4 regions of the Clostridioides sp. LIBA-6622 genome follow, and region 4 is predicted to be linked to each of the others. Evidence: riboswitches for the same ligand, from Rfam matches in the RefSeq annotation. Region 4 holds a riboswitch; each other region holds the start of a gene.
What was found. Region 4 has a riboswitch for cobalamin ahead of ACTG47_RS02220 (energy-coupling factor ABC transporter permease). Riboswitches for the same ligand answer to the same signal wherever they lie in the genome.
Positions count from the first base shown of each region.

Region 1: linked by a shared signal. The riboswitch ahead of ACTG47_RS16120 (ABC transporter substrate-binding protein) and the one ahead of ACTG47_RS02220 (energy-coupling factor ABC transporter permease) in region 4 are both predicted to bind cobalamin.
Region 2: linked by a shared signal. The riboswitch ahead of ACTG47_RS18270 (cobyric acid synthase) and the one ahead of ACTG47_RS02220 (energy-coupling factor ABC transporter permease) in region 4 are both predicted to bind cobalamin.
Region 3: linked by a shared signal. The riboswitch ahead of ACTG47_RS16525 (ABC transporter substrate-binding protein) and the one ahead of ACTG47_RS02220 (energy-coupling factor ABC transporter permease) in region 4 are both predicted to bind cobalamin.

Region 1 is NZ_CP196998.1:3,445,940-3,453,641, forward strand. Features, by position in the region: gene nrdE (class 1b ribonucleoside-diphosphate reductase subunit alpha) at 1-2,090, opposite strand, end outside; gene ACTG47_RS16105 (pentapeptide repeat-containing protein) at 2,538-3,263, shown strand; gene ACTG47_RS16110 (ABC transporter ATP-binding protein) at 3,391-4,587, opposite strand; gene ACTG47_RS16115 (FecCD family ABC transporter permease) at 4,590-5,615, opposite strand; gene ACTG47_RS16120 (ABC transporter substrate-binding protein) at 5,688-6,818, opposite strand; cobalamin riboswitch at 7,046-7,228, opposite strand; gene ACTG47_RS16125 (dihydrodipicolinate synthase family protein) at 7,364-7,702, opposite strand, start outside.
Region 2 is NZ_CP196998.1:3,923,766-3,931,467, forward strand. Features, by position in the region: gene cbiB (adenosylcobinamide-phosphate synthase CbiB) at 1-416, opposite strand, end outside; gene ACTG47_RS18265 (cobyrinic acid a,c-diamide synthase CobB) at 417-1,793, opposite strand; gene ACTG47_RS18270 (cobyric acid synthase) at 1,833-3,347, opposite strand; cobalamin riboswitch at 3,463-3,641, opposite strand; gene ACTG47_RS18275 (histidine phosphatase family protein) at 3,697-4,311, opposite strand; gene cobS (adenosylcobinamide-GDP ribazoletransferase) at 4,332-5,105, opposite strand; gene cobU (bifunctional adenosylcobinamide kinase/adenosylcobinamide-phosphate guanylyltransferase) at 5,115-5,675, opposite strand; gene cobT (nicotinate-nucleotide--dimethylbenzimidazole phosphoribosyltransferase) at 5,708-6,754, opposite strand; gene ACTG47_RS18295 (hypothetical protein) at 6,974-7,165, shown strand; gene ACTG47_RS18300 (aldose 1-epimerase family protein) at 7,559-7,702, shown strand, end outside.
Region 3 is NZ_CP196998.1:3,540,914-3,548,615, reverse strand. Features, by position in the region: gene ACTG47_RS16540 (AbrB/MazE/SpoVT family DNA-binding domain-containing protein) at 1-154, shown strand, start outside; gene ACTG47_RS16535 (macrolide family glycosyltransferase) at 186-1,361, shown strand; gene ACTG47_RS16530 (DUF3139 domain-containing protein) at 1,528-1,929, shown strand; cobalamin riboswitch at 2,446-2,582, shown strand; gene ACTG47_RS16525 (ABC transporter substrate-binding protein) at 2,744-4,324, shown strand; gene ACTG47_RS16520 (ABC transporter permease) at 4,324-5,271, shown strand; gene ACTG47_RS16515 (ABC transporter permease) at 5,273-6,109, shown strand; gene ACTG47_RS16510 (ABC transporter ATP-binding protein) at 6,125-7,075, shown strand; gene ACTG47_RS16505 (ABC transporter ATP-binding protein) at 7,059-7,702, shown strand, end outside.
Region 4 is NZ_CP196998.1:392,312-400,013, reverse strand. Features, by position in the region: gene ACTG47_RS02240 (DUF3553 domain-containing protein) at 1-253, opposite strand, end outside; gene ACTG47_RS02235 (energy-coupling factor ABC transporter ATP-binding protein) at 506-1,324, opposite strand; gene cbiQ (cobalt ECF transporter T component CbiQ) at 1,317-2,015, opposite strand; gene ACTG47_RS02225 (energy-coupling factor ABC transporter substrate-binding protein) at 2,018-2,302, opposite strand; gene ACTG47_RS02220 (energy-coupling factor ABC transporter permease) at 2,292-3,044, opposite strand; cobalamin riboswitch at 3,228-3,420, opposite strand; gene ACTG47_RS02215 (vWA domain-containing protein) at 3,553-5,328, opposite strand; gene ACTG47_RS02210 (AAA family ATPase) at 5,342-6,271, opposite strand; gene ACTG47_RS02205 (GntR family transcriptional regulator) at 6,666-7,037, shown strand; gene ACTG47_RS02200 (ABC transporter ATP-binding protein) at 7,051-7,702, shown strand, end outside.

The DNA.
Region 1 (7,702 bases), 1.1 Mb from region 4:
CATACTAAACACTCATGAGTGTCTCTTGTCATCTTTGTTCTTGTGTAATATAAACTTTTCAGACCTTTTTTATATGCATATATGTAATGTCTAGCTATGTCTCTAGTTGTCTTTTCATCTGTGACAAACAGTGTTGTTGATATGCCTTGGTCAACATGATTTTGAACTGTTGCTACTAAATCTATTACTTTTCTCATATCCATCCTGTATGCTGATTGATAATATAATATATTGTCATTTGTTAAAAATGGCATCGGATATATTGTAGTAGAATCTCCATATGTTCTTACTTCTACTGGTTCAGTAATTGGCATTATACTTGATGTAGCATTTTGCACATAACTAATACTTTGGGTTGGTGCTATCGCCATCAAATAAGCATTATAGATGCCTTTTTCTTTTACTTCATCTAACAAACTTGCCCAATCTTCTTTAGTTGGTATATGGATACCTTCAAATAATGACCTTACCTTCTCTGACTTTGGTAAATAAGATTGCTCATAGTATTTTGATAGTACTTTGCTTTTTCTACCTTTAGCATATTCTGATTTATTAAAGCCTTCAAAAGTTTGATTTTTTTCTATAGCTATTTTCATTGATGCTTTAATTGAGTAATATCTAATCATTGCAAAAAATACATTAGAAAACTCTATGGCATCCTCTGAAGTATATAAGATATTTTCTCTTACTAAATATCCATGTAAATTCATAGCTCCCAATCCTATAGAGTGAGACTTACTATTGCTATTACTAACTGTTGGTACTGGTTTTATATCTGTGCTATCTGCTACAAATGACAATGCCCTTATTGCTGTCTCAACTGTACTTTCTATAGTTTTATTATCCATAACATTAGCTATATTTAAAGAACCAAGGTTACAACTTATATCTTGTCCCCACTCATTTTTACCCCCATAACCTTCTATTTGTGAAGGTGTCTGATATTGGAATATCTCGCAACATAAGTTAGACATCTTGACCATTCCAACATCTCTTAATGTATGTTCCTTATTTGCTATGTCTATGTATACTACATATGGATATCCACTTTCTTGTTGCATCTGTGCTATTTTAGTCAGCATTTGTCTAGGATTTATTTCTTTTTTTCTTATATCCTTATCATTAACCAACTTTTCGTACCACTCATTCATTTCTATCTCATCAAGATAAACTCCATACTTCTTGTAAACAGTGTGAGGATAAAATGCATATGCAATCTCATTTTTTTCTGCTAATTCCATAAACTTATCGGGTATTATAGCTCCTAGTGATAATGTAGCAAGTCTTATTTTCTCATCAGCATTTATCTTTTTTGTATCCATCAGCAATTCAAAATCAGGATGAAATACAGTAAGATAAACTGCTCCAGAACCCTGTCTAGCTCCCATTTGATTAAAATAACTAAAGGATTGCTCCAGCATCTTTGCTACACCAACAACTCCTCCAGCTGCTCCTTCTATATCTTTGATTGATTCACCTGATGCTCTAAGTTTGGATAAATTTAGTGCAACTCCTCCACCAATCTTTGATAAATGATTTGATGAAGATATAGCATATGATATACCTTCTGTACTATCTTCTACAGATAATAAGAAACATGATACCATCTCTCCAGCTCTTTTTCTTCCAGCATTTAAAAATGTTGGGGTAGCTGGTTGAAACTCTTGTTTTACTATTTTTTCTGTAAGACTTAGAGCCAAGCTTTCATTACCATTTCCCAATGTCAAAGCTACAATTAATACTTTCTCATTATATGTTTCTAATATTTCTTTTCCATCATTACTTTTTAATGCATAATTTTGGTAAAACTTGTTTGCACTCATATATGATTGAAATTTAAACTGGTACTCCTCAATAAACTTATATACCATTTTGATAAAATCCATACTGTATTTATTTATTACTTCTTCTGAATAATAACCTTCATCTATTAAGTACTTTAATCTTTCTTCCAAATCTTTAAATTTTTTCAACTTTGGTTTTATAAATTCTTCTATGTAACTACTTAAGGCTTCTTTGTCCTTTTCTAATTGATACTTACCTTGTTCATTTTTAATTATCACTTGATTGTTAAGCTCTATCCAATTCATTATTTACCGTCCTTTTAACATAATCTTGTGCTATAATTTCATTTAATTTGCTTATTATTCCACTTAATCCTTACCAGTTTAAATTTTATAAATAGCATATAACCTCATAAATATAATATGTATTTTTTAAAAATAAAAGCACTACATATAGTCAGCGCTTTATCTATTATATACTACATATAGTATATACACAAATTTTTTTATATCTAAACTTTTATTATTCTTTTGCTTATATTATATTTGTTTTCAAGAAATTCTAACTAATTTAACATAAAATTAATTTAGATATTCTTCATATAGTATTTTTATTTCTTGTGTTGAGATTTTAATAATATATTAAGTATTTTATACAATAATTAGGAGTTTTTCATTTATTGTTATATAATTATATATATAGTTATTTTGCTATTATTAAGGTATAAAAATAAATTCATGAAGGTGATTTTTATGAGAGATATTTCTAAATATGAACTTGAAAAAATACTTGAAAAACATTATCTATGGCTTAAAAACAACAATGATGGAGAAAGAGCAGATTTAAGAGAAGTAAAATTAGAAAATATGGATTTAAAGGGATACTGCTTAAGTAATATTGATTTTTCATGGTCTGACCTTATTAATTTAAATTTAGAAAAAGCAGATTTAGAAAATTCTAGCTTTAGTAATTCTTATTTTTCAAATTGTTCATTAAAAAATTCTATATTAAAAAAAGCAGACCTAAGTGGAGCTAATTTCAGATTTTGTGATTTATCTAACTCAGATATTAGAGGAACTAATTTAGAAAATTCCAATTTAGAATATGCTACTTTGGATGGATTAATATCAGATGAAAGTACACGTTTCTTTAAATTGTACTGTCCTGAAAAAGGAGCATTTATAGGTTATAAAAAATGTTTTAATTTTAGAATGGTACAATTATTAATCCCAAGTGATGCAAAAAGAGTATCTGCTACATCAAATGCCTGTAGATGTGACAAAGCAAAAGTACTCTCAATTACAAGTATAGATGGTAAAGAATCTTTTAAAAGTGCTCGTGCATATGCTGATGAAAATTTCATATATCGAGTGGGGGAAACGATTATAGCTAAAGAATTTAATGAAAATAGATGGCAAGAATCAACTACAGGAATTCACTTTTTTCTAACTAGAGAAGAAGCTATTGGCTATTTATAAATGAATACCTTTTATAGTATATAGAACAATTAAATAATAAAAAAAGAGTATCCTTAATAATATTTGAAAATTATTAAGATACTCTTTTATACACTTTGTAGTTTACAATTACATTTTATTTTATAATCTATAGCAAATTATCTATACTGATACTATCCATAACTTTTGAAACTTTATCTATATATTCTATATTATTACTCAACTCATTATAATATTTCTTACTCTCATCTATGTTCCTAAATGAATAAACTTTTTTATCCAATTTTAAAGCCTCTTTTATAATATCTAGGTTTCTTTTATTTGTTTCTCCTACACTAAACCCTGTGTCTATTATAACCTTAGACTCATTTAAATTTCTAATAGCCAAATCGAAACTCTCATCACTTATTGGCTCAAATGGCTTTTCTGTAAACATCTTTATTCCCATAGTTCTACCAATTTCATAATCAATATCATTTTCATGTATTACTCCAGAATATAGACCTATTCCTTTTTTAGTAAAAGCTCTATAAATTGGTGTAGCTTTACCTCCACCACCAATTATAAAAACTTCATTTTTAGATTTATTACTAATTTCTACTGCACCTAAGAGACTATTAAAATTTTTATCATCCAATTCATAAAGTGAATTTATAATATCTTCATCCACTACATCTTCAGGCTGTCCATAAGCTATGACTTTATTGTTCTTTATAAGAGCAACTTTATCACAACTTTTTAATGCTATATCTATTTCATGTAATGAAAGTATTACAGAAATTGATTTTTCCTTACTTAATTTTTTTAGTATATTTATAAGCTCTAACCTATGTTTTATATCTAAGTGAGTTGTAGGTTCATCCAATATAATTATTTCTGGCTCTTGAACTAAAGCTCTTGCAACTAATACTTTTTGTTTCTCTCCGTCACTTAGTTCATCAAAATATCTTTTTTTTAAGTGCAGTGCATCTACAGATTCTAATGCTTCATCTACCAGTATTAAATCTTTTTTAGATAAGCTACCAAAAAATCCTGTATATGGATACCTTCCTATATTAACTATATCTTGTACAGTCATTAAATCGCCTAATAATCTATTTGTAAGTACTAAAGCCATTTTTTTCGATAATGCCTTTCTTGATATATGATTTACATCTATGTCATTTAAATATATATCCCCTTTTATTGGCGTTATAAGTTTAGATAAAGACCTTAATATAGTAGTTTTTCCAGCACCATTACTTCCTAAAAGACATAATATTTCTCCATTTTTTACCTCTATATTTATATCACTCACAACTACTCTTTTATTATATCCTACACTTAAATTATTAGTTTTCAACATATCTAAGACCTGTCCTTCCTTCTCATCAATAGGATTACTACAATTGGTGCACCTAATAAAGATGTTATTGTACTTATTGGTAACTCCACTGGTGATAAAATTACTCTTGATATTAAATCACAAAGAGCTGTAACTATACTTCCTAAAAAGATTACCACTGGTATCAATACTCTATTGTCTGATGTCTTAAATATCAATTTCGAAATTTGTGGTACTGCAAGTCCAATAAATCCTATAGGACCTGCAAATGCTGATACTACTGCAGCTAGTATACTAGATATAAATACTACCAAAACTCTAAAAAATTTTATATTTATACCAATACTTTTAGCGTACTCTTCTCCTAATAAAAAAGCATTTAGAGGTTTTATTATAAATATACTCATTAAAAGACCTAACACACCAATCAATATAAGTATCTCTACTTTCTCCCAAGTAAATCCAGAAAAACTTCCCATAGACCAAACAGTAAATTCCTTTAATTTTTCGCTATTTGCAAATGATTGTAGTACATTAGTTATACCACTACACACATATCCGGTCATAATTCCTATTATTAAAAGAGTTGTTATATTCTTTACCTTACTTGCAAATAAAATTACAACAGACATTACAATCAAAGCTCCTATAAATGCTGCCACAAATATACTCATTGAAGTTACATTTTCGAACCCTAATGTATATCCACCCAAAAGCATAAGTGCTACTGATAAGGTAGAACCTGAAGATACACCTAATATATATGGTTCAACTATTGGATTCTTAAAAAATATCTGTAGTAAGATTCCTGATACTGCTAAACAAGCTCCACCCATCATGGTTGCAAGTACTCTTGGAATCCTTATATTGTATATTATTTTATAATGTTCTGTATTGTCCATACCTCTTAATACAACATCTATTATTTCTTTAAACTCAATTTTTACAGAGCCAAATGCTACACACACTAAAAAAGTAAGTATCATACCTATAATTAGTCCTATAAATATTGTAGTATTCTTTATTCTCATTTTATTGATAAAATCCATTTATATACCCCTCTTAACAAATCTATATTAACTAAAATCCATAAAACTCATCTTTTAGTGTCGTATTCTATATTATTTATCATAATTTATATAATGCTTAATTTTTTCGTCTGTAGTCCCTGGATGAAACATCTCAACTAAATCTACTATTAATTCATCTGTCTTATCTACTGATTGATAATAATCTGGTGCAAACACCCATAAGTTACCATTTTTCACAACATCCAAATCAGCCAATATAGGTGCACTAGATTTTATAGAATCTAAGTTTGGTGCATAATCTGAACTTGATGAGTATACAAATATATCTGCATCTTTTGCAACTTCATGTAGTTGTTCAATACTCACTCTTCCTTCATTTGAATCTATTGAAGCACATGCATTTATTCCACCAGCCATTCTTATCATATTATCTACATATGAATCTTTAGGTGCTACATAAGCATTTCCTTCATATACAGATGCCCATACTACCTTAGGCTTGCTTTTGTTTTTTATTTTTTTGCTTACTTCTTCTACCTTTTGCACTGTTTTATTCAACTCACTAGTTGCTATATCTTCTTTATCATAAAATGCAGCTATTAAACTTGTCCACTCCATTCTTCCAAATGGGTTTTGCTCTTTATATTCATTATCTACAACATAATTAAGTCCTAATTCTTTTAGTTTATCAATAAATTTTGTATCAGCTTCTGACAAGCCACTACTCACTATAGTCAAATCAGGATTTAAGTCTACTATTTTTTCATAATCTGGTGCTAAGTTTGAACCAACATAATGTATCTTTCCATCCTTCATTAAATCTTTAATTTCTTTAATAGTCCAATACTGTTCTTCTGTTGTTACTGCTTTTATACTATCTAACTCACCTATTGTTCTTAGAGAGCAAGCTTGTGTTGTAGATGCTATTAAGACATTATCTACAGGTGTTCTAACTATATTAGCATTTTTATATTTTTCAGGAATTTCAATTTTTTTAGGTATTAAAATTAGTTCTCTTTTATCTCCATCAGTTACTTTTTTAATTCCATCCTCCAAATCCTCAACACTAAATCCACTTGCATATTTTAATTCTAACTTCTTACCACTACTAACTTGTGCATTATCTTTATCATTTTTACTACATCCTATAAGACCTCCTACTAAAAAAACTATCATGATAATTAGAAAAAATTGCTTTAAAACATTTACTTTACATTTCATCTCTTTCACTCCAATATTTTATTTTTATAAGTGGTTAAAAACTTTAATAACATACATTTTTAAAATATTTCTTATTAAAACTATATTAAAGTCATCTTTAATAATTATAACCGTTTAATAAAATAAAAAACTTCTCCTAATTTAGAAAGGAGAAGTTTATATATCAACTTTACAAAAAATGAATTGATATTTCATTTTATTATAAATTACAATTTCCACCCTAAATTGCACCTATGTAATACTGGGCAGGTCTCCTGACTCACGGCTTTTCCTCTATCACCCTTCCCAAAATTTAATATAAATCTCAGTGGATTTTGATTTCGTATCCGTATACAGTAGCGGGGGCTGTAGTGAATTTACATCACTTTCCCTATTAAACTAATCTAGTACCCTAATATTATTTAATTTTTATTAAGATAATTGTAGTTTATTGTTGGTCACTTTGCAAGGTTGATTTTACATATAAAATAAAGAGTGCTTTAAAATGACTATAAAAATCATTTTAAAGCACTCTTTATTTTTTTGCTATATATCTAATTAAGCAGTTAGCATATATTTAATTCATTCATCAATCTTTTAATCTCACATACTTGATTTTCATTTGGTTTTATAAAAGGTGCAGTCATATAATCACTTACTTGTAATCCTCTTATGTTCATAGCTTTTTTCATTGCTGGTATGAATGGGTTTGTTATTAAATAAAAATCCATTGCTTTGTTGATATATTTTTGAATTTCTATAACCTTGTCCATATCTCTATTATTATAAGCTTCTGCCCATTTTGAGCAAACTTCTGGAATTAAATTTGATAAACCTCCTATACAACCTGCTCCCCCAGACATTACATTATGTATAAAGTTTTCATCATAACCACTGTATATCTT
Region 2 (7,702 bases), 640 kb from region 4:
ATCTCAGATTCACTTAGATTAGTAGTATCTCTACCTACTATATAAGATAACTGGGTTCTAGATTTTTCTATATCTCCAGTTTTTAATACATCATAAATTTTTAATGCTTCATCTTTCAAACATTTTGTAGCTAGTGTTGTATAAATTATAAAACCATTTACTACAACACTCAATAATCCATTAAAACTAAATAACTTCACTATAGCATAGGTTATTAAATAAGTTATTCCAACAGTTATAAACCATAATATAAATCCGCCAAACTTTAACTGCTTATCACTCTTAAAGACTTTTCTTATCATATCTTGAGTAAAATTTATAAGTTTACCAATAAACCTCACTGGATGAGGAAAAGAATATGGGTCTCCTACAATTAAATCTGTCACATACCCTATATAAATAGATAAAATATTCATTTACTTATTTCCTTTATTTAAAAAATTTTCTATACAGTTTAAATTATTATAAAAATGCGTATGAAGATATGTGGCTAAAGTATTTCCTTTACTATAACCGCCATCCCATTCTTCCACTATAGTTCCATCTCTTTCTTTTTTCATTGAATATGCACATTTTTCATCACTTTCAAATATTGAATGATGAAACTCATGCCCTTTAATAACCTCTCCTTTTTTGGATAAAAGAGTGTTTTCTTTAGCTACACCAATACAGTATCCAAATCTTTTTAAAGAAGATGTCATCTTACTAATTCCACTGAATATACCAACCATATTAAATTCTTGTTCTTCTTGATTCAATAGTTTCTCACCTAGGTACATCAGCCCCCCACATTCTGCATAAATTGGGATGTTATTGTTATGTGCTTCTAATATAGAGGCTCTCATTGACTCATTTGCCTCCAATTCTTTTCCAAATATCTCTGGAAATCCTCCTCCAATATAAATATAATCTGAAGTTGGAACTGATGTATCTTCAAGAGGGCTAAAATAGTTTATCTCCAATCCAAGCTCTTCTAAAAGCTCTATATTTTCTCTATAATAAAAATTAAATGCCTTATCATATGCTATAGCTATTGATTTATTCTTAACATGCTTTTTTATTTCATTACCTTCTATCAAAGTTTGAAAATCAAAATCACTCTCAAACTCATCACTTTCTGAAATTTCAATTATTCTATCAATATCTATATAACTTTCAATTTCATCAGCTAAAGTGTAAAATTTTTCTCTTAAAGATTTCATCTCCACACTAGGAACCAATCCTAAATGTCTAGACTCTAAAGAAAATTTATTATTTGGAGGAAAATATCCCAATACTTCAACATTACAGTATTTCTCTATAGAGTTCTTAATTATTTGATAATGGCTATTAGTCTTAACATTATTTACTATGACACCTTTTATATTTACATCTTTATCTAATTCCTTATATCCTAGCACCATAGCAGCACTAGATGCCGCCATAGATTTCCCATTTATAACTAATATAACAGGTGATTTTAACACCTTCGAAGTATGTGAGCTTGTACAGTTATCTAAATCTATTCCAAAACCATCATACAACCCCATAACACCTTCTATTACTGATATGTCTGCATCTTTTGAGGATTTATTTACTATATACTTTATTTTTTCATCATCTAACATATAAGAATCTAGATTTCTGGAATGTCTTCCAGTTATAAAAGTGTGGTATGAAGGGTCTATATAGTCTGGCCCTACTTTATATGGTTGTACTTTCATATTTCTCTTAACTAAAGCTTGCATTATTCCTAATGAAATTGTCGTCTTGCCTACTCCACTACTAGTACCCGCAATTAAAATTTTTTTCATAATACACCTCCTACCTAAATTATAAATACAGAATAATTATTATTTCATAATCTCATATATTTTCTTCATATCTAAATGTTCTCTTAAAAAATCAGCCAATTTATCATATTCTTTATCTTTGAATTCATCAAAAGAATTTACCTTGCTTTCTAATTCTTGTAGACCCTTTTTCTTCCTTATGTTATTTAAAATTGTTCTTGTAAAACTTATTTCATCAAAAATTCCATGAATATAAGTTCCAATTATATTACCATCTTTATTTATACTTCCTTCAGTGTAGTTCACTTCTTCGTCTAATTTTTTTGTTATCAAATCTAAGCTTCTTACACCATCACCTCGATTTGTAATACCCATATGAATTTCATAACCTTTTACTTTCTTTCCTTTAAGGTCATTCATATATTCACCCGTACATTCAACAATAGTAGCTTCTACCTGCGTAGTAGTCTTTACTTTTTCAAATATTGTTTCTGTATCTAAGAGACCTATACCATCAACTTCTTCAATTTCACTCTCAACATGATAAGGGTCTTTTAATTTCTTACCTAGCATTTGATAACCACCACATATACCAAATATCAATTTACCCTGACCATGTAAATTTTTAATTTGTGATTCAAGACCACTTTTTCTTATATATGTTAAATCATCTATAGTACTTTTAGTTCCAGGTATTATTACTATATCTGGATTTCCTAAAGATTCTCCATAATCTACATACCTGATACTTACATCTTCTTGTGTTTCAAATATATTGAAATCTGTAAAGTTTGACATGTGGGGAGTTCTAATTATTTCTATGTGTATGTCACCTTTATTCATTTTTTTCTTAAATCTAGTAGTCACACTATCCTCATCTTCTATTTTTATATCTGTATAAGGAACTACTCCTATAACAGGTACTTTTATGATGTCTTCTAGCATCTTTACTCCATCTTGTAAAAGCTCTTTTTTTCCTCTAAATTTATTAATTATTACACCTTTTACTCTTTTTTTCTCATCTTCATTTAATAAAAGCATTGTCCCTACTAATGAGGCGAATACTCCTCCCCTATCAATATCTCCAACTATTATTACAGGTGCATCTGCTATTTCTGCCATACCCATATTAGATATATCTCTATCTTTTAAATTTATCTCTGCATTACTGCCTGCACCTTCCATAACTACAATATCATAAGTTGAATTCAAGCTATCAAAAGTATCTTTCAATATATCTACTAATTCTAGTTTGTAATCATGATATTGAGAAGAAGGCATCTCCCCTATAACTTTCCCTCTTACAATAACTTGACTTTTGTTATTTCCAGAAGGTTTTAATAAAACTGGATTCATATCAGCTATTGGCTCTATTTTTGCTGCCTCGGCTTGAAATACTTGTGCTCTTCCCATTTCTAATCCTTCTTTAGTTATAAAGGAATTTAAAGCCATATTTTGAGACTTAAAAGGAGCAACAGTATAACCATCTTGTTTAAATATTCTGCACAAACCTGCTACTAAGATACTTTTACCTACGTTTGATGCCGTTCCTTGTAGCATTATTTTTTTCCCCACTTTCTAACCCCTCCTTGTTAAAATTTACTAAAATTCCAATAAAAAAAGTCCTATTGCTTCTAAAGATAGGACTTTTATACGTATTAATTAAAAATCTTTCACCCCGAAGACCTCTTGTTTTAAATTAAATTAGGCAGGTATCCTGGCTTAACTTCATCCTACTTCTATAACCTTCCCATCAAATTGACAGTGGTATTTATAGTTTCGTTGGTTTCACAGTAGCGGGGGCTGCAAAGGCATCTAACCTTTTTCCCTTTTAACATATAATTAAGAACCTAATTTTAATCTAATATTCTATTTTCATTGATAATTTTACAAATATATATTGTAATGTTTAATTTTGATTAAATTATATAAAGTTTGTAAAATTCATTTTATCTACTACAGTAAAACCACTATTAACTTCTAAAACTGTAATAGATGCATTATCAATTTTAAAGTTCCAATGATATTTATAACTACCAGAAATCAAATGTGTTATTATATTTCTTATTGTTCCTGCATGAGAACATATAAGTATTGTTTTTATATCTGAATGACTATCATTTTCTAAAAGTATATTATCAATTTCTTTTGCCACTCTTTTATAAGAGTCTATAAGACTTTCTCCATTTGGATATCTATAGTTGTTACCTTCTTCTATCATTTTTTCAAACTCTTCGGGATATTTGACTTTAATTTCTTCAAAAGTTATTCCTTCAAAGTCTCCAAAACTAATTTCTCTTAAAGCTCCCTTTTCTTCTATTTCTATTAATTTTAATCTTGATATTTTTTCTATTGTATCCTTGGTGCGTGAAGATGGTGTTGTGTAAATTCGGTCTATATTTTCATGAGTTAGGTATTCAGTAATTTTATCTATTTGCATTTTGCCTTCTTCACTTATACAACTATTTATGTGACCTGATAATCTTCCTTTTTTATTATCATTTGTCAATGCATGTCTTATTAGTATTAATCTTATCACATTATCACCACTTTTTATTTTTAAAAAAACATAAAAATTAACAAATATATATAAATCAAATATACAAGTTCTGAAAGTTCTATTCCACAACCTAATATATCTCCAGTTACTCCATCAATCTTTTTATAGATATGTTTTTTGAACAATGTTATAAATACAAAAACTACTATAGCTGAACCTAATATTTTAATCAATACTATATCAGGTAATAAAAATATAAATTTAGTAATAAGAATAACTATCAATGATGTGTATACTATAGCTGTTATTAACATATTTGTAGTCAGTTTTCCTATAAATAAATTTCCCATTCCTTTTTCTCTTGGTGTCACAGTTTTATATGTCAATAACATTACTCCTAACCTTGCAATCATTGGCATAAATATTATAATCCATAATGAATTATTACTTATTATATTGTATATGAATCCAACCTTTAATAAAAGCACAAACATAATTGCCAAAAGTGAATTTGTACCTAATCTTGAATCTTTCATTATTTCAAGCATTTTTTCTTTATCTCTATAGCTATATATTGCATCAAATGTATCTCCTAGTCCGTCTATATGAAGACCTCCAGTAATTAATACTCCTGCTAGAGTTATTATTATAGAAGCTATAAATGGGTCAAATAAAAGCATAGAAATCCATCCTATTAAGTAGGATAATATACCAATGACAAAACCTACAAGTGGAAAATACACTATTGATTTATAAAATTCATCATCAAATCCTACATTTAATTTTATAGGTATCCTTGTTAAAAACTGTAGTATTAAAATAAATCTTTTCATAGTCACATACTACTCCTTTATTTTCATAGGTATGCCACTAACTACAAAATAAACTTCATTACTTTTTGATGCTATGTATTGATTTATGCGACCTACAATATCAGCATATATCCTACTAAGTTTATTCCCAGGAACAATTCCCATACCTAATTCATTTGTAACAAATACAAAGTATAGATTTGTTTTTTCTATTTCTTCAATAAGTTTTATAACTTGTTCTTTTATATACTCTTCCAAGTTATTTATTTCTTCTTGAGTAGACTCTTCTATATTTAGATTGTGTTTAAACATTAGGTTATTTACTAATAAAGTTACACAATCTAGTATAACAGTTTCATGTTCTTTGTATAGCTGTCTAATTATGGAATATATATCTTCATATATTTCATATGTATCCCAATTTCTAGGTCTATCCTCTTGATGCTTTTTTACCCTATCTTTCATCTCATCATCAAATGGAATAGAAGTTGCTATATAAGCTGTCTTATTATTCCTATTTAAACATAGCTTTTCTGCAAAGTTACTCTTTCCTGACCTAGCTCCTCCTGTTACCAGAACAATTTCACTCATCAAAACACTCCTACATATTAAATTTTTATACCTTATCTTCCCATGTCAATTTCATCGAAAGTTGCCATATTCTTATAAGTATAATTTGAAGCTTCTATTATGTTAAATGCTAATGCAGCTCCACTTCCTTCACCCAATCTCATATCCATATTTAGTAAAGGGTCTAATTTCAATATATCTAAGGCTCTCTTAGTTCCTGATTCTGCTGACAGATGAGATGCTATCATATATTCTCTAGTTTTTGGATTTATCTTATACGCAATCAATGCTGCTGCATAAGAAATAAATCCATCGATTACTACTGGAATTCTATTAGCACTACATCCTAATATTACACCTGCCATTGAACCTATTTCAAATCCACCTACTTTAGATAAAATATCTACTCCATCAGTTGGGTTTGGATTATTAATCTCAATAGCTTTTCTAATTACTTCAGCTTTATGTTTTAGTCTCTCTTTTTTAAGACCTGCACCTATACCAGTAACTTCTAATGGGTCACATCCTGAAATTACAGATATTATTGCTGTACTTGGAGTAGTATTTGCTATACCCATCTCTCCAATACCAATAACCTTATAATCTTTTTCTATACACTGTTCTGCTATTTCAATTCCTATCTCTAAGCATCTAACAGCTTCTTGTTTACTCATAGCTGGCCCTTTCGCCATATTTGATGTTCCTTTTCTAATCTTGTAATCTAATACTCCATCTAGTTTTTCATCACAGTTTATTCCTACATCTACAGCTACAACATCTGCCCCTACAAATTTACTTATTACTCCTACTCCACACAATCCCTTTGAAAAATTTGGAAATTGTAGTTTTGTTATATTTTGAGGGTCAGGTGCCACTCCTTCTTCATATACACCATGGTCTCCTGCAAAAGCTATTATGACTTTTTTACTTGTATCAAAATTTTCATTGCCAAATATTCCTGATAATTGCATACAAATGTCTTCTATTTTTCCTAAGCTTCCAGTTGGATGTATAAGCCTGTCCAATCTTTGCTTTGTTTTTTCAATAGAAGCATTATCTAAAGAATATATATTTTTTGATATACTTTCTAATAAACTCATTTTCTATCCTCCCAACATTTTTTTATTTTTTAAATTATCTTTTTAGATAAAAAATACTCTTATTTTCTAAAAATTTCAACTTTTTATTTTTATTTTTACATACTTACAGAAATTATTCTACATTTTATCTGTATTTCCTTTATTTTCCATTATGAATTTGCATACAATTAGATGATTTTTGTAAAAATATACTTAAAAGAACTTTAAGGAGATGATATTGTGGATGATTTTTCTAAATTAAAAAATTTATATGAAGATGGATATAGATGTATTTATCATGATTGTGTAGATAATAATTATACTATCTATCTTAAGAATTTTTATACGGAAGGTTCAGAAACTATCGAGTTAAGTAGTGAATCAGATTTCTCACAATTCAAAGATTATATAGATGGACTCAGAATGTCTTAAATATTATGAAACCCATTAAAATAGGGAGTTTAACAACTCCCTATTTTGAAGTCACAATTTTTTTTATAAGCTTTAAAAGTTCGTCTCGGTTTACTTCTCTTTCATTTTTTCTGTCCTTATACTCTTGAAAGTTAACAACTCTTGTATTTGGTTTTTCCATAAACTCACTTCCCATTTAACATTATTAACTTATCTTAATATATTTTATTCTATACAATTTATCTATTTCCTTCTATTTATAATACAAAATTTCTTAAATAATCCCAAATTTTCAAAACAAAATTTTCAAAATATACTAAAATCTACCTTTCAAATATAATATCAAATAAAATTTAATAATCCTTATACTTTATAGTATAATATACTCATAAAATATAATAAAGGAGATTTTAAATGAATATATTACAAAATGAAAAGTTAATTATAGAATCAAACAATACTGGTGCTGAACTCACTAAAATATTTTCTAAAAAATATGATAGAGACATTCTTTGGAATGGTAATAAAAAATATTGGGGTAGACAATCACCTATATTA
Region 3 (7,702 bases), 1.0 Mb from region 4:
TGTTATTCCAAAAGAAGCAAGGGATATATTTAATATAAATACAGGAGATAAATTATTGATACTTGGAGATGAAGAAAGAGGATTAGGAATTGTTCATCAACGTGATTTAGTAAATTTCATAGGTCATATGGGAGTAACAGATAAAGAAGAGTGATTTTAAAAAATTATAAAAGGATGGATAAAGTATGAGTAAAATAGTATTTTTCAGCATTCCTGCATATGGTCATACTAATCCTACAATTGAAGTAGTTCGTGAATTAGTCAATAGAGGGAATGAAGTATTGTATTATTCTTTTAATGAATTTAAATATAAAATTGAAGATGCTGGAGCAAAATTTATTGGTTGTGATAAATATCTTCCAGAATTACGTCCTGAAGATGAGAAAAAAATTGGCAAAGATTTCTCTGGGTTAATTGATATGATAGTATGTACTACGATATCTTTGGAGGAAAAAGTATGTAGAGAACTTAAAGATTTTAATCCAGATTGTGTTGTATCAGATTCATTAAGCTTTTGGGGGAAGTTGTTTGCACAAAAACTTAATATTCCATATATATGCTCTACAACAACTTTTGCATTTAATAAATATACAGCAAAGATGATGAAGCAAAGTTTTATGGAAGTTATCCGTACGATTTTTGGTATGAGACTCATTAATAAAAAAATAAAGCTACTACAAAGAAAAGGATATGATGTAAAAAATTTTATCTCTATGGTTTCCAATGACAATGATACAAATACTCTTGTATATACATCAAAAGAATTTCAACCAATGGCAGAAACTTTTTCCAGTAAGTATTCCTTTGTAGGACCATCGGTATCAAAGTTGATTGTCGAACCTAAAGATAAAAAGAAAAAGCTTATATATATTTCACTTGGCACGATTAATAATAAAAATATTAACTTTTATGAAAACTGTATAAATGCATTTAAAGATTGTGATGTTGATGTAATCATGTCTGTTGGTAGAGATACTGACATTAAAAGTTTAGGGCATATACCAAATAATTTTGAAGTTAAAAATAGTGTTGAACAGATTGCTATACTTCAAGAAACTGATGTGTTTATTACTCATTGTGGTATGAATAGTGTAAATGAAAGTTTGTATTATGGTGTACCTATGGTCTTATTTCCACAACATTCAGAACAGAGAATGGTAGCTAATAGAGTTGCTTATTTAGGTGCAGGGATTATGTTAAAAGAAAATAGGTCAAGAAATATTAAAGATATAGTATTTAAAGTTATGAATAACAATGAATATAAAGAAAATGTAATTAAACTATCTAAAAGCTTTTATAATGCAGGAGGTTCAAAGAAGGCAGCTGATGTAATATTACAGTTGATAAAGTCATATTGTTGAGGATATAAATTTAGAAAAAATACTGACAGTGAGGTCTTTTAACCCACCAGTTAGGGCATATATATTGATGTTAAATATGAGGGATGTTATATTTTAATAGAAAAATATAACATCTTTTTTTTGTGAATGATGATAAGTTTTAAATAATAAAAGGAGGGAAATTAACATGAGAAAATATAAATTTATTTTATTAGTATTAATTATAGGTATTGTAGGTATATCAGGAAGTGTTGTATATAATAATTATTTCAAGCCATGGAAGGATGCTGAGATATATATCAATAAATATATGGAAAAACAAGGTGTTTCAGAAGATGATATAAAGAGTATTACAAAAGAAAAGGCAAAGAAAGCAAGTTACAAAGGAATACTGTATAGAGTAAATTACAAAGATGATTCACAGTATGAATATCAGTATTTTTATAGTGATGATTATTATGCTCTATATGTAAATAAAGTTATGCTACAAATTTATAATGTAGAAAATAATAAGCTTCTAAAAAGTAATGAAGAATTAAAAAGTGTTAGGTATCCACCAATTTATCTTAAAAAAGAGTTGGATAAATAGTTCATGATAAAATAGAATGATTTTTTATGGTAATTTACTTTAAAATAGTGCTATCATATTTAAATAAAAATTTATCATTATAGCGAAATATTCATAGTTTTAAAGATGTTGCAAATTATAAAAAGAACACAAATATATATGTGGAAATCTAGGGCTGTTTTATACATATATACTTGAGTTCTTTTTATTGAAAAGAGGAACATATTAAAATAATTTGAATAATAATGAAACATTAGTAAAAAAATAAAAATAAAATTATTGTATTTGTCATTGGTGAATTTCGTCAAATAGGAATGATAAAGAAAATGAAGTTTTACTATGAAATATGATAATGATGTATTGTTAAAAATTTTAAATATATAGATACAAAATTTAATACTGTATTAATTTCATTTTTTTATATGAAAATTAATACAGTACTAGACCTTATTTTTACAATACTTTATCTTGCAAATAGTGCTAGATTTTGATTTAAGTTGACAATCTATATAAGATTGCATACAATTAACTTAATAACTGAATAAATATATTTAAAGAGTAGGGAAGTTGGTGAAAATCCAACACGAACCCATCACTGTAAGCATGAATAAATTCCACATAATACCAGAGTTACTTGGCAAAATTGAGGGATTAAATGTGTAAGTCAGATACCTGCATTAAATATTAATAAATAAATTTAGGGGGGAGCAACTAAACTTATTATTTTGTATATGAAATTTAGAAATTGAAGTATACATATTAAAATGGGATGTTATAGCATTATTTGCTATAGCTTTTTTTATGCTCATATTTATAAACAAGGGGGAAGTATATAATGAGGAAGAACTCAAATAAGAAGTTAATTAGTGTGATTTTAACAGTTGTGTTAATGTTATCCTTGTTAGCTGGATGTAGTAAGCCAAAAGAAAAAAATGATGTTAGCAAAATGAATAATGAAAAGGAAGTAGTTTTAGCAGCAGCTAGAGATTTGGCTCCAGGAGAGCAAGATGCATATTACACAAGTTCAATACTTTATGTATGGGAGCCATTAATAGGGTTAGGTGATGATGGCAAACCAAAAGCAGAACTTGCAGAGAAGTGGTCAAATTCAGATGACTATAAAGAATGGACATTTACAATAAAGAAAGGTGTGAAATTCCATGATGGAGTAGAGTTAAATGCTGATTCAGTAGTAAAAAACTTTGAGCGTTATATGAGTATGAAAACTAAATCTTCACCTTTTTATTCATTTGATATAGAAAAAACATATCCTAATTTACAAGAGGTGAGTAAAGTTTCAGACTATGAAGTTAAACTTACTTTTAGCAAGCCAATATCAACTTTAATATATAATATGGCGAGGTTTGGAAGTGCTATGTATAGCCCAGAGTGTTTTGATGTGCAAACAGGAGATTTTACTAAGTATGCACAAGGAACTGGTCCATTTAAAATAAAAGACAGAGAAAAAGAACAATATGTTTTATTAGAGAGAAATCAAGATTATTATGGAGAGAAAAGTAAAGTTAAAAATGTAAGAGTAAATGTAATTAAAGATGCTCAGACTCGTTATACAGCACTTAAATCAGAAGAAATTATGGGTGTTATGGACCTAGGAGCAATTACTCCTGAGTTAGCAAGTGAACTAGTAAAGGATGAAAACTTTGAGATTAAATCATCTCCATCAACAATAACTCAATTTATATCAACAAATGGTACGAGAGCACCATTTAATAATGTAAAAATAAAAGAAGCATTAAGTTTATTGATAGATAGAGAAACTATAGTAAATAAATTTTATGGAGGATATGGAACTCCAACTATGAATATATTAAACCAAGGTTCTCCTTTTGGTAAGGAAATTAAACCTATTTATGATGCTGAAAAAGCAAAAAAAATCATAAATAACGAATTAAAAGGAGAAACAAAAGAGCTAGAATTTATAATTCCATCTTATGGAGTAGACCGTTACCCATATAAAACTGTGGCAGAGTATATACAATCTGTATTAAGTGAAGTTGGGTTAAATTCTAAAATAACTATACTTGATGGAGCTGCTTTTAAGGAAGCACAAAAAACAGGAAATTATGATATAGCTCTTCACACTCAAGGGCTTCCAAATGCAGAGCCATTTTCTATATTCGATAGTTATATGAGAAGTACAGGTTCAAGTAATATAGCTTATTCATTAGGTTATAAAAATGAAAGAGCAGATGAGTTGATAGCTAAATTAGAAAAAACAATGGATTTAGATGAAAGAAGTAAAATATATGATGAACTTCAAGATATATCAGCACAACATCCATCAGCTATACCATTATTTGAAGATGTTAACTTAATTGCCTATAATAAAAAAATAACTGGGTACAAGCCTACATTATATGGAACTACATTAGCAAGTATGGAGTGGAGTGAGTAGTGAAAAATTCATTTAAATATTTGATTAGAAGAATATTGATGACTATTCCTATTTTGATAGGAATAACATTTTTAGCATTTATATTGGGTGTTATAGCTCCTGGCGACCCAGCAGTTGAATATTTAAGCATGGATGGTATTTCTGCTCCTACAGAAGAAGAAATAGAAATAGTTAGAGAAGAACTAGGATTAAATGATAGTATTATAGTTCAGTATATTAATTGGACTAAAAAAGCTATAACTGGAGATTTAGGACTTTCCTATATCAAAAAGACATCTATAACAGAAGATATATTGAGAAGGTTGCCAATAACCTTCTCTTTATCTTTAATGGCTATGTTTTTTGTTATAGTATTGTCTATACCATTAGCTATAATCATGGCTCTTAGGAAGGATTCAGCTATAGATAAGATTGGGACTTTTGTATCATTATTTCTGACTTCTATCCCAGGATTTTGGTTAGCCATTATCATGCTAGGTATATTTTGTGAAACTCTTAGGTGGTTACCTACAAGTGGGTATGGAACAATTAAACACTTAATAATGCCTGGATTTGTTTTAGCAGCTGGAACAATAGGAACTGTAGCTAGGTTAAATAGAGCAACTTTAATAGAAAGTATGGGACAAAACTACATAACAGTAGCAAAGTCTAAAGGATTGCCAAATAGGATAGTTACTTTTAAGTATGCTTTTTTAAACTCTTTAATGCCTATTGTAACTGTTTTAGGAAACTATTTTGGTGCAATTTTAGGAGGCTCTACAGTAGTTGAAGTTATTTTTAGTATTCCAGGTATGGGAAGCTATGTAATACAAGGAATAATGAGTAGAGATTATCCTGTTGTACAAGGATATGTACTATTTACAGGAATTATATTTGTATTGTTTAGTTTAGTTGTAGATATATGTTATCTATTTCTTAATCCTAAAATAAGGATAGGAGGTAAATGATATGGAGAAATTTAAAGGAATATTATTTATACATAAAGTAGCTTTTTTGGTGTTAATAATTATGATACTTGTTGCTTTTTTTGCTCCTAAATTAGCTCCATATGACCCTAATAAGGTGCAAATGGCTGACAGGTTAATGGGAATATCTAAAGAGCATATACTTGGGACAGATACTCTAGGAAGAGATATTTTAAGTAGGATATTGTATGGAGCTAGAGTGTCTATATCTTTAGCGTTTGTAGCAACTTTGTTAACAATGATATTTGGTAGCTTTGTAGGCATAGTAGCAGGGTATTGTGGTGGTATAGTAGATATAGTAATTCAGTCGATTGTAAATATATTTCAAGGTCTTCCAAGTCTTAGTTTTATGATTGCCCTTGCTGGAGTTCTTGGTCCAGGAATAAAAAGTTTATTAATAGCAATAGTATTTACTTCTTGGGCTGGATTTTCAAGAGTAGTTAGAGGAGAAGTATTAAAGGTAAAAGAAGAAAAGTATGTTGAAGGTGCAAGAGCATTAGGTGCCAGTCATCTTCACATAATTTTTCATTATATAATTCCAAATATATTTGCTCCATTCATAGTACTATTTACAATAAGGATAGGTAAAAGTGTACTTTCTATGGCATCACTGAGTTTTTTAGGATTAGGGATACAGCCTCCACAGGCCGATTGGGGAGTTATGATAAATGATGCTAAAACTCATTTTAGAAGTTATCCTAATCTGTTACTAGCACCAGGATTTAGTATATTACTGTTGTGTTGTAGTATAAATTTAGTTGGAGATGCATTAAGGGACATGTTTGATGAAAAAAACAATTCTTTAAGTCAATATCTTTAGAAGGAATTAAAAAATATGAGTAGAGATATAAATATAAAAGATTTAAAAATTTATTTTAATACTAAGGAAGGAAAAGTGAAAGCTGTAGATGGAGTATCTGTAACTTTTCAAAGTGGTAAAGTTACAGGAATTATTGGAGAAACTGGTAGTGGAAAATCAGTACTCGGATTAGGAATTTTAAATCTTGTATCTAATAATTCAATTATTTCAGGTAGCATTTTATATGAGGATAAAGATTTACTAAAACTTAAGGAAAAAGAAATTAGAGAAATTAGAGGAAAAAAGATAGCATTAATACCACAAAATCCATCGAGTTCTTTCAATCCAATACTAAAGATAGGAAGTCATATTAATGAACTTTTCCATTATCATGAAAAAGAAAGGAAGGGCTCTTGTAAAAAGAAAAGTTTAGAGATATTAAGAAAATTTTCTTTTTCAAATACTGATTTAATTTATAATTCTTATGGTTTCCAACTAAGTGGAGGAATGAGTCAAAGGGCATTAGCAGCTATAGGGACAGCACTAAAACCAAACTGGATAATTGCAGATGAACCAACTAAAGGGTTAGATGCCATAATAAGAAAACAAGTATATGAGGTATTTTATGATTTAAGAAGTAATATGGGTGTTAGCATGGTACTCATAACACATGATTTAATGTTAGCTAAAAAACTCTGTGATGAAGTTATGGTTATGTATGCAGGTAAAATCATAGAAAAAGGTTCCAAAGATAGTATATTTAACAATCCATTACATCCTTATACAAGAGGTTTAATTGATTCACAACCAAGTAAAAAATTAATGCCTATTGATGGAATAGCACCAAGTCTAACAGACTTACCAAAAGGATGTAGGTTTTTTCCAAGATGTAAAGTTGCAAAAAAATCATGTTCTGATTATGAGCCAGTATTATTTGATGTTAATGGTTCAAAGGTGAGGTGTTTTATTTATGATAAAAATTTGTAATCTTTACAAAGAGTTTAGGAGTGGAATAATTAACAAGAAAATAGTCAAGGCAGTAGATGACGTATCATTTGAAATAGAAGAAGGAAAGACTTTGGGTCTTGTGGGAGAAAGTGGGTGTGGAAAATCAACTTTATCAAGGCTTATTTTAAGACTTATTAAATCTGATGGAGGCAAAATTTATTTTAATGGTAGAGATATAAGTAATTATAATTTTTCTAAGATGAGGAATTTAAGAAAAGAGATGCAAGTAATATTTCAACATCCAGATTCGGCTCTAAGTCCTAAGAAAACTATATATGATAGCCTTATAGAGCCATTAAAAATTCATAAAATCTATGAGAAGAATAAATCAACAGAACTTATAAGGGAATATTTAAGTTTTGTTGGACTTAGTGAAGAAATCTTAACTAGATACCCATATCAAGTAAGTGGAGGACAAATACAAAGAGTTGCTTTAGCTAGAGTACTTTTATTAAAGCCTAAATTTATAATATTGGATGAGCCTACATCAATGTTAGATGTATCTGTGCAGGCTCAAGTTGTACAAGTCTTGAAGAAAGCTCAAAGACAGTTTAATATAACCTATTTATTTATATCTCATGATATAGACTTAGTTAAGGAATTTAG
Region 4 (7,702 bases):
TACTTATCCACATTTCCTTAGTCTCAGAACCTATATTTTGTTCAACTCTCTCTCTCATTTCATTTGCAGCTTTGTTTGTAAATGTTATAGCTAATATATTTGGTGGTTGCACACCTTTATCTTCTATAAGGTATGCCATTCTTGTTGTTAATACCTTAGTTTTACCTGAACCAGCTCCAGCCAGTATAAGTACTGGACCTTCAGTCTTTTCTACTGCTTCTCTTTGAGCAGGATTTAATGTATCTAAATTCATATTTCTCCTCCTGTTAACAGCCATAAATATATTTTAATCTAAAATATGAATTACTTCAAATTATAATTATGTATTATACTAATAGATTATTTCCAATATATTACAATTAAATAACACTTTTTCATATAATTTATTTTACTATTTAATAAAAAAAATAACCTTATGATTTGGGGAATCATAAGGCACCTTTAAGGGGTCTAGGTTAAGGGTTATTATATAAATCTATTTTTTTAAAATAGGTTTAGGGCTTAATTATTTGTTTGTATTAAGTTCTCTTTCTTTCCAGTACTTATACAAATCTTCTTCTTTCTTAAATAAAGGTAAATTCATATTTTTGTGTACCTTTACTAGCCATGGGGATTCTAAGCCAGCTTGTATAATGTTATTTTCATTTACAAATACATTTTCTGCCTTTCCTTCATCAATTAAAATCCCCTTATCCAATACATATATGTAATCACATATTTCATACATTAAATTCATATCATGACTGGATATTACTATTTTTATATTATTTTTATTCAATCCCTTTATTATATCTACAATAGACCTAGTACTTACTGGGTCTAAACCAGCTGTAGGCTCATCAAGCAATATAATTTCATTTTCCATTGCTATAACTGATGCTATTGCTACTCTTTTTTTCTGACCATAACTTAAAAAATGTACTGGTCTATCTATAAAATCTATTCCATTAACAGCTACTAGAGCTTTGTTTATTCTCTCTTTAATTGTTTTTTCATCTATACCAATATTTCTCATTGCAAATGCTATATCGTCGTATACTTTTGAATAGAAAATTTGTTTTTCTGGGTCTTGAAAGACAATACCCACATTTTTTCTAAGATTATACAAACTTTTCTTATCATATTTTAATTTTTCTTCTTTAAAAAGAATTTCTCCAGATGTAGGTTTTAATATACCCATTAAATTCATAAATAATGTTGATTTTCCTGAACCATTTGAACCTATTATACCTATAACATTTCCCTTTGAGAAATCCATATTAATGTTTAATAATGCATTGGCATTCTTTTCATATTGATAAGTTAAATTATTTATTTTAAACATCATTATCCCCTACTATGTGAAATTTACCATCATACAATTTTATGTCTAATGATATGCACATATCATCATACCTTGTCATAAGTCTTTTGTACAGCATACTTCCAAGAATTCCTAAGGATTTATATGAAGTTTTTAAATTTATGTACCCAAATCTTAGTTCTTGTGATTTATATATTTCTGAAAATTCTTCTAAAAATATGAATATAAACCTATATATTAACATTGATAGCTCAACAAAAGTATCAGGTAAATGCATTTTTTTAAAGAAGAATATTAATTGATTAAAAGGTGTTGTAAGTATACAAAAGTACACGCAAGTCAAACAAGACATAGCTCTAAATAACACATGAACAGACATGTCAATAGATGCTTCTGATATCCCTATATTGAAACTAAAAATTTCAAAACTGTATAATAAGTCTGCTTTATTAAAAGATATATTTACAAGAGTTATTCCTATACTAAGAAATAAAAAGTACATTGGTATTCTAAGTAATTTTAAATAATTTTTTAAATCTATTCCAGCCACACAAACAACTAGAATACTCATTAAAACCATAATTCCACTTAAAACAAATATATTTTTTATTACCATAGAAGCAATCAGAAAGATTACTCCTATGGCTACTTTTTTATTTGGATTTACTTTACTTAATCTATTTGTATATGCATATTTATCAATTATAAGCATAATTAACTTCTCTTTCCTTTTTGAACACCTAATATGTATCCTATTACACCAGCACCTAATGCTGCTTGTGCAGAGAATAATAAACTTTCTATTTCTCCACTTGGTGGCTCATATGGGCTACTAAACCATGGTTCATAATCTGGATTTATCTTAGTAATTTCACTTTCAGCTTGACCATCTGCTCCTCCATATTCAGCTCCTGAGTTAACAAGTAATGGAAATATGATAAGAGCCACTACTAATAAAAGTAGTAATATATTAGTTTTCGTTTTTGTTTTAGCACTCATTAGCTTTAACTCCTTTATCATTATTTTCTAGTATGCTTTTTTCTCCATTTTCTGTAACTAAATTATATACAATTACAGTAAGTATACCTTCTGCTATTGCTATTGGTATTTGAGTCATAAAGAAAATTCCTAAAAACTTAATTGCTGAAGCCATCACTCCACCTGATGGGTCTGGAAAAGCCAGTGCTAACTGTATCGAAGTTATTGTATATGTAGCCAAATCTCCTAATGCTGCGGCAAGAAATACTGGTATTGCATTATTTCCATCTTTTTTCTTTAATGCTTTAAATATTAAGAATGATATAATTGGTCCTATAATAGCCATTGAAAAAGCATTAGCTCCTAAAGTAGTTATTCCTCCATGTGCTAATAATAATGCTTGGAATATTAGAACTATAGTTCCAAGAACAAACATTACACTTGGTCCAAACATTATTGCTCCAAGACCTACTCCAGTAGGATGTGAACAACTTCCTGTTACTGAAGGTATTTTTAGTGCTGACAACACAAACACAAATGCTCCACATAGTGCTAATAATACTTTCTTTTTAGGGTCTTGCTTTACTATTTTTCCTATCGATTTTAGTCCTACTAAGAAAAATGGTATAAATATAACTCCCCATGCTATAGACCATTTTACTGGTAAGTACCCTTCCATTATGTGCATTGCATTCGATGTAACTGGAGTTAAAATGATTAACATAAGTGCAGCTATAACCCCTAATTTGATATTTTGTTTCATTTTACTATCCCCTCTCTCCCTTTCTAATAATTAAAATATAAATAATATATGTCTGATTTATTTTAAAAATAAAAAAGCCTAACTCGATGGCTAGGCTTCTAATTTTCGACAATTTAAATACAAACACATAAAATAAACATATCTGTATAATTATTATAAGAAACTTTCTCCATCCCCGAAGAAATTACTTTAATATTTTAGGCAGGTCTCCTGACTTAGCTTCTTCCTACTCCTCTTCCTTCCCATGAAATATAAAAATATATCATCATAGTGGCTAACAAAAGTTTCGTCTGCATCACAGTAGCGGGGGCTGTAAAGGAATTTAACCTTTTTCCCTATTAATCTTGCTTGAAGAACCTATAATATTATATATTTAATTGTTAAATTATTCTTAAAACATTTTCTATATAAATCATTGTATACCTTTTCTGTGAAAATTTCTACATTTTTTACAGATTTTATTCATTTTTATATTTTTATGTATATAAATTATTTTTTATACTCTTGGTTAATTTCTAATTATCTTCTTTAAATACATTGAAACCACATCAGAAAATCTAGTTATATCTCTCGAATATATAAAATCATTTCCATATATTAATCTTTCAGCTTCAAGTTCTGATTCTTTCCCTGTAAACACTCCTAATACCAATATATTTTGTTTCCTAGCCTTTCTAACTTCATTAGCTGTGTCTCTCAAACCAACTATACCCCTATAAGCTTTTTCTCCTCTTAAAGTTCTCTCACTATTTTTTCCTATCTTTACATCATTTGGTCTTCCATCACTAAGAACTATCAAAATTTTATTTTCTTCATCTCTATTTATTAGACCACTACATATAGATTTTATAGCCAAGCCATCTCGATTATTACCAGCGCAAAAGTATTCAAATATATTTTCACTATTTTTTAAACTATCATCATAATCTTTAAATCTTTTTAATATTGTATAGTCTAAAAAACTAGAAAATCCAATAACTCTATTTGGTATGCCAACTTCTGTTAAAGCATTTGCAATTATATACGCTTGAATTGCTACATTTCCTTGATTTCTACTTTGAGAACCACTTGCATCTAATAATATATCAATAACATATTTTCCTTTTTCATTTTCTATGTCTTTGTAAAATATTTTATTATTATTACTTCTACCCACTCTCCAAGCTCTATTTGCTAATATAGTTCCACAATCAGAGTATACTCTTGTTTTGGCATTTTCTTCTATCAAAATTCTAGCTAGACTTTCTTTTAATCTCTTTATCTGCTGTCTATACATTCTAGCATTTTCTCTAAATTTTCCTAAATTATTTTCTTTTTGCCTTGTTACATATTTTAACTGGAATACATTATTACACTCACTTCTAAGAACTCCATCTGTAAAGTGTATTCTGCACCCTTCATGAACATTTCTACAATTTTGTGTTTCAATCTTTTTAATTTCACCTTTACTCAAATAAGTTTTTCCATAATAATGTTCTATCTTTGAATATATTTTATTTGCTGTCTCTTCATCAACATATATAACCCTGTCTGCTGAATTGCTAGATTGAGAATCCTCAAAATCTCCTACTCCCTCTATAAGCATAGATGAAGATATAGAGTCTATGTCACTTTCAATAATATTTTCTTCTTCTTCACTATAAAGTTCTTCATACATAAAGTCAGCAAATGTATCAAAATTTACTTCAACATCTTTCACATTATTTTCATCATATGTAGAACCACTTTCTTCTGCATTTAATATATATTCAAAATAAGTTAAATATATAACATCTAATGCTTTTAAAACCTCCATAATATCTTGATTTGTATCTATATTCTGTATGTCATTAACTATTCTTCTAGTTAGACTATCTAGTGCTGGATGCTTGTCCATATTATAAAGTACAAAGGCATATTTGATTTTATCCATGATATTATCATTATGTATTTTGGTAAAACGTGAAACAATATCCTTATAAGCATTTTTTCTTATATCTTCTATTCCTGGTCTGTCTTTAATAGCCTTTTCTTCAACTATTGTATTTAATATAACTTGAATCAAACCTAATATAATATCTTTGTCATATCCTTTTCGAATTCTATTTGTGAGGTATTTTTTCACTATGTCCCAATCTACATACTTTCTTCTAGCACCTGCAATTATTGCAAAATACAGACCTATCTCTTTTGAAGAATAATCTTTTTCTGATATATCTATACTTTCATTATAATCTCCAGCTATTGTCCAAGATAAGTTATTGGCTCTGTTTTCAAATTCATAATCATCATATATCCATTTCATAATCTCACCTATATTAAATATGACTTATTGGAAATACATCTATACTCTCCCATTTATTAGGTATTCTAGTTTTAATTACATCTCCAACCATTTCTTTCTCATATATATCGAAAGTCTTCCCTGTAAGCCCCATATTAATTGCAAGAGTTGGTTTCAATCCCCTTCTTATAGTTTTAAGTGATGCCATAAGACCACGCAGGTCAATAGCTTTACTAGATATTTCACCATTTTGAGATTTCAACTGTAAATCTAAAAATATTCCTGCAAAATGCATTAATTTTTCTTCATCAGCATCTGAAAATTCATTTTTTAAAATCATCATTAACTTTTCTTCTTCTATAGGGGGAATATCTATTACCATAAATCTAGATACTAGTGCCTCATTAAGTTCTTTTGTTCCTGCATATTCATAATTCATAGTTCCAATAAATCTTGTTGCTGGATGTAGATTGACTCTTTCATACCCAGGTACATCAATCAACCTTCTATAATCTAAAGCTGAATGTACTACCACTACAGCGTCATTCTTTGCCATATTAATTTCATCAAACACACCAAAACCTCCATTGATAGCACATTCATAAACAGAACCTCTTCTAAGCTTAACTTCATTATCTATAAATGTGTCTGTACCTATAAGTGTTGAACTATCTGTATTTATATGAAATGATGTATTCCATTGAGGTCTATTAAATATCTCCCCTAAATTGTCAGCAAGTAAGTTTTTTCCTGTTGCTTTTGGCCCTGATAATAATATATTTTCTTCTTCTAAAATAGCTGCTATACACATAGACAAAATATCTCTTCCATAAAAATAAGTTTTAGACTTTGTTACCCTGTACTCTAAATCTTTCTCTATAGCATAATAACGTCTAAAATATAGTATATCTTCAATAAGTTTCTCATCTACCCCTTGTACCCTTAGATTATCTATTATATCCATATTCTTACCCCTTTTATATAAATAGTATTTGTTTCATTTCTTAACATCATTTTAGCATAAAAGGGTATAAGCTAGAATCGATTTTACAAATTAATCATACCTCTTTATCTATTTTAAAGAAAAATCATCTGTATATATTTTTTATAGGTTATTTTAGGGAAACAGTTGGGAATTATCATATCATAGATTACTCCAATAGTGATATACCGACCTTCATAAATGTATTTTATATGAACAATCATACTATATCTTTGAAAGATACACAGTATGGTGGCTAACATATCAATTATTGTATTATTCTCTCTTTTTATATTTATTATCTTGACAATACTCATTTATAAGCCTATACTGTACTTAACTAACAAGTACAGTAAGTACAGTATAGGAGGATTAAATGGAAATAATCATTAGCAACAGTAGTGATAAACCTATATATGAACAAATATGTTTACAGATTAAAAGTCTTATAATGAATGGGACATTATCTGCTGGTGAAATGCTTCCATCTATGAGAAGTCTAGCAAAAGATTTACATATAAGTGTAATTACTGTTCAACGGGCATATGAGGATTTAACTCGTGATGGATTTATTGAAACTGTCTCTGGTAAAGGTAGTTTTGTCTCTAGTCAAAATAAAGAGTTCATTCAAGAAGATCAGTTGCGAATAGCAGAAGAATTATTACAAAAAGTCTCAGAAATTGGTAGAACACATGGTATATCTTATGAGCAGATGACCAATATTCTCAAATTATTCTATGAAGATTAAGGGGATGTAAACTATGGAAAAAAATAATGTTTTAGTTCAAAACTTATATAAAGCTTTTGATGATTTCTCATTGAAAGATGTTTCATTTAGTATTCCAAAAGGCAGGATTGTTGGTTTTATTGGTGAGAATGGAGCTGGAAAAAGTACCACAATTAACTTAATACTGAATGAATTGAAAAAAGATGCTGGAAAAATTGAAATATTCGGGGTAGACAATGCAACATATTCAATTAAAGATGATATTGGTATTGTCTTTGATGAGTGCAATTTCCATGATATTTTTACTGCAAAACATATTGGTAAAATACTCTCTGGCATATATACATCATGGGATAATTCACTTTATCAATATTATCTAGAAAAATTCAATCTTCCATTAAAAAAAACTATTGTCTCATTTTCTAAAGGAATGAAAATGAAACTCTCTATTATATGTGCTCTGTCTCATAAACCAAAGCTTCTCATTTTAGATGAAGCAACAACTGGGCTTGACCCTGTTAGTCGGGATGAAATCTTGGATTTGTTTTTGGAGTTCATACAAGATGAAGAACACTCTATTTTCTTTTCATCTCATATCACATCAGATATACAAAAAATTGCGGATTATGTGATACTAATTCATAAAGGAAAAATAGTTTTTGAGGAACAAAAAGATAACTTAATCT